2 regions of the Methylobacterium sp. CM6241 genome follow, and region 1 is predicted to be linked to the other one. Evidence: riboswitches for the same ligand, from Rfam matches in the RefSeq annotation. Region 1 holds a riboswitch; the other holds the start of a gene.
The links. Region 1 has a riboswitch for cobalamin ahead of ACYQR9_RS05625 (TonB-dependent receptor). Riboswitches for the same ligand answer to the same signal wherever they lie in the genome.

Region 1 (2,197 bases):
CCCTATGTCTCGGCCGCGCGCTCGTTCAATGTGTTGCCGGTCTTCCTCCAGAACAGCACGATCGCGGTCGTGCCCGGCATCGGTGCGGTGCCGCTCACCTACAACATAACCCCGGCCAAGCCCGAGATCGGCGAGACCATCGAGGCCGGCGTGAAGTTCCAGCCGCCGGGCCAAGCCACCTCGGTTCTTTTCTCCGTGTTCAACACGAAGAAGACCAACGCCCTGTTCTTTAACCCCAGCGACCCGTTGCAGCAGGCCTTCTATCAGAACGGCGAAGTCGAGGTGAAAGGCTTCGAGAGCGAGGCCACCGTGGACCTCCTCGACGGCCTGAAGCTCATCTCGTCATTCACGGTCCTGCAGGCCGAAGTGACGAAGGACAATGCGCCGGACGGCAATCCCAGCGCGGTTGGGAAGCGGCCGATCCAGGTGCCGAACTTCACCGCAGCGACCTGGCTGGATTACACGATCCAGACCGGCATGTTCCGCGGACTCGGGATCGGCGGCGGTGTCCGCTACATCGGGGAATCGTTCGGCGATCCCCAGAACAACATCCGCGTGCCGGACTACGTCCTCTTCGACGCATCGCTCCGTTACACATACGAGAACTGGCGCTTCCAGGTGGCGGCCAACAACATCACGGACCGCGTCTATGTCGGCACCTGCTCGCAACAGGTCAATTTCGTCGGCTGCAATTATGGCGAAGGCCGCCGCGTGACGGGCTCCGTCACCTACCGCTGGTAGGCGATACGCATCCGATGAGATCGGCCCCGGATCGAACGGTCCGGGGCTTTTCTTTTGGGCTGTTGCCGTGACGTCGTTGACGCGGTCTCTCGCCCTCGACTAGCCTGACGATGACGGTTCCCCTTCGGGGGATCAAAAGGGAACGCGGTGAGGGTCTTGAGCCCGATGCCGCGGCTGCCCCCGCAACTGTAAGCGGCGAGCCCATCATCAACACGTCACTGGAGGCTCCGGCTTCTGGGAAGACGATGAGAGGGCGTCGACCCGCGAGCCAGGAGACCTGCCGTCAGTCGTGGTCACACGCGAAACGCATCGGGCGGGGTGTCCTGGTGGGGTGTCGGGACCTGCGCTCGCGTGGGGATCGGCTTCGTTCGCGGTGACGTGCCACTGCGCTGAGCCGCGCCTGCCGTTCGCCCGCGATGCCCGATCGTCCCTGTTCCTTCCGTTACAGAATCGCTCCACAGCTTGCCCTCGGCGAGACCGTTTGGTCCTCCGCGCAGGCATTTTGCCCGGTTCGACGTATTGTAACGTTATAACATACGATATAGCAGAAGGGGCGCGGCATTCGGCCAGCGATCACTCCGGTTTGCCCAAACGAACATGCCCACACAGGTCATCCACCGCGCCCCCGGGCGGATATCCCCGGCCCGCGCCACCGCTTTCCTCGCGTCACTCCTCGGCTCGACCTTGCTCGCGGGCGAGGTCCGCGCCCAGGATTCCATCGGCCAGAATAGCGTCACCCTCGACCAGCTCACCGTGGAGGGGAGCGGGGTCGGCCTCACGCGGGCGAACCCTGTCGGGCTCAACCTCTCGACCCCCTCCCGCAGCGCCAGTCGCCTCGGCCTGACGCCGCTGGAGACGCCCGCCAGCATCGATGTCATCAGCGGCGAGACCGCGCGCATTCGGGGCCAGAACACGGTGGTCGAGGCGGTGACGCAGAACGCCACTGGCATCACCACCATCGCGTCGCCGGGCAACGGCAACGGTGCCTTCTCCAGCCGGGGCTTCGCCGGCCCGAACTCGATCCAGCAGCTCTATGACGGCACGCGGCTGTTCGTGGGCGCCGGCACGGTGACCTTCCCGTTCGACACCTGGAACGTGGAGCGGATCGAGGTGCTGCGCGGCCCGGCCTCCGTGCTCTATGGCGACGGCGCCATCGGCGGCGTGGTCAACGTGGTCTCGAAGAAGCCGAGCTTCACGCCGATCCATGCCGCCCGCGCCGCCACCGGGTCGGACGGGCTCGCGCGCCTCGCCGTCGATCTCGGCGGCCCCATCGGCGATGCGGTGGCCTACCGCCTCAATGTCAGCGGAAACCGCGACGGCGGCTGGACCAGCCCGAACGGGGATTTCCGCAACCTCGCGGTCTCGGGCGCGCTGCTGTTCCAGCTCAACCCCGATCTCGCCGTCACCCTCAGCCACGATCTCGGCTACCAGGAGCCCGCGCGCTACTGGGGCACGC
Region 2 (2,197 bases), 2.0 Mb from region 1:
TAAAACTGCCAGCAAGCAAAACTCACGTAGCTTGTTGGATAGCGTCATTCTGAAGCGATTAGCTCCGCTTAATGTTGCCGGATTGTATTGCATAGCACGGGGCGCCAGGGGGACCGCCCCTGGTGCTTTAGCAAGGTTGGCATCATCGCGACCGACCTCGCGCCGCTGGAAGACGGACAACAGGCTCTGATCGGACAGCTCGACTGCGAGCGCAGTGCTCCGCTGATGGCTGCAATGGACGAGTGCAATCGACGCTTCGGTCGTGGTGCTGTCGTCCCGGCACGGGCCGGCCTCAAGACGAAGCGGACGTGGTCGACGAAGTTCAAAATGCGCATCCCTCGCTACACAACGCAGGTCAGCGAACTCCCTAAGGCCCATGCGGTGATGTGAGAGCTTGGCGGCTCATCTGCCAAGAGGCTGCTGCCAACCCTTTGCTGATCCTCGGAACGTCTGCTTCGAGGCTGGTAAGGTGAGGACCGACGACTGGGCTGGGTGGAATGCGGTCCGACTGCTTTCGACCAGAAGACGTCCATAAGCGCTTATCGTGGAGGCCATCGAGCATCGGCCGATTGCGCCACTAGGCGCAGGCTGCATAACCTTTCACCCCCGATGGATCAGAGCCTCCGCACCTGAAAAGAGCGGACTGTCCCAATCCATCTGGCGACGGACAACGGTCCGGGACCAGACTGATGCAATGTTACAATGTTGCGAGAAAATGACGCCCCCTCGATTGACTATGCGGCGGCGCCCGGCGAATGTCTGACCGTCAAGGTTCCTGCGGGTCGTCGGCTCGCGGGCTAAGAGGGAATTCGGGGTGCTCGCAGGAGCGCTTCCGAAGCTGCCCCCGCAACTGTTAGCGGTGAGCCCTCACCGTCCATGGTCACTGGTGCGACGTACTGGGAAGGCCGAGGCGAGGGCGACGACCCGCGAGCCAGGAGACCTGCCTTGCACAACGATACGTCTCTCGGGCGGGGTGTCCCGGCGGAGCGCATGAGCGGGCTTGGCTACTGACGCAGCCGGTCCCGCGAGGGCACCCGCTCGGCCGTCGCTCGACAACCTTGAGCGCACCGGTGCCCCTTCGTCCCAACCTGGCGACCTCGAAGGTTGCGATCCTGACCCTGCCCGTTCCGGCCAAGCGTCGTCGGATGTCGAGGCGTCGAGGATCGCACTACGCGCTTGCCGCAATCCTTTCGGCGGGCGCGCCTGCACTGGAGGCCCGGGCGCAGGAGGCCGTCACGCTGGAGGAACTCTCCGTGGAGGCTACTGGCGGGAGCGCTCCAGTGGTCGCTGGTGCTGGCCCCTCCCCGGGGATAGGCCTGATCGGTCCGACCCCGGGCTACCGGGCCGACCGGGCGGTGAGCAGCACGAAGACCGACACGCCCCAGCGCGACGTGCCCCAGATCGTCACCGTTGCGCCGCGCGAGGTCATCACAGATCTCGCCGCCACCCGCGTCGACCGGGTCTTCAACTATACGCCCGGCGTCGCCCAGCAGAACAATTTTGGCGGCCTGACGGTGTTCAGCTACGCCATCCGTGGCACGACTACCTCGGAACTCTACCGTAACGGCTTCCCGATCAACCGAGGCTCGCCGCCGCCGCCCGACACCCAGAACGTCGAGCGCATCGAGGTGCTCAAGGGCCCCGGTGGCGGCCTGTTTGGGCGCAGTGACCCAGGTGGCCTCGTCAACTTCGTCACCAAACAGCCGACCGCTGAGCGCTTCGTCGAGATGGGCGGTCTCTGGGGTTCTTTCGAGCAGTTCCGCGACACGGTCGATGCCGGTGGCGCGCTCAACGAGGACGGCACGCTGCTCTACCGATTTAACTTTGCGGGCGGACGCCAGAACAGCTTTCGCGATTTTGTCGACAGCGACCGGCTCCTCGTCGCTCCCGTCGTGAGCTGGCAGGTCACGCCGGACACGAAAATCACCGTCGAGACCGAGTTCCTGCGCAATCGCGTCGTGGTCGACCGGGGTGTGATTGCGATCAACCGCCAACTCGGCTTCCTGCCGATTTCCCGCTTCCTCGGCGAGCCGGGGCAGAGCACGTATCAGAGCTCGGACACGATGCAGGTGCGGGTCGAGCATCGCTTCAACGCCGATTGGCAGATGCGCCTCGCCACCCACTTCAACACCGGCTCGCTGGTCGGGGAATCGGCGGAGGTCCGTGGCCTCGCCGCGGACAATCGCACCGTCCTGCG

Region 2: another riboswitch for cobalamin. It lies ahead of ACYQR9_RS20735 (TonB-dependent siderophore receptor); the one in region 1 lies ahead of ACYQR9_RS05625 (TonB-dependent receptor).

What each region holds. Positions count from the first base shown of each region.
Region 1 is NZ_CM139246.1:1,212,735-1,214,931, forward strand. Features, by position in the region: gene ACYQR9_RS05620 (TonB-dependent siderophore receptor) at 1-741, shown strand, start outside; cobalamin riboswitch at 839-1,040, shown strand; gene ACYQR9_RS05625 (TonB-dependent receptor) at 1,339-2,197, shown strand, end outside.
Region 2 is NZ_CM139246.1:4,414,131-4,416,327, forward strand. Features, by position in the region: partial or broken gene ACYQR9_RS20730 (DUF4113 domain-containing protein) at 109-390, shown strand; cobalamin riboswitch at 753-962, shown strand; gene ACYQR9_RS20735 (TonB-dependent siderophore receptor) at 1,146-2,197, shown strand, end outside.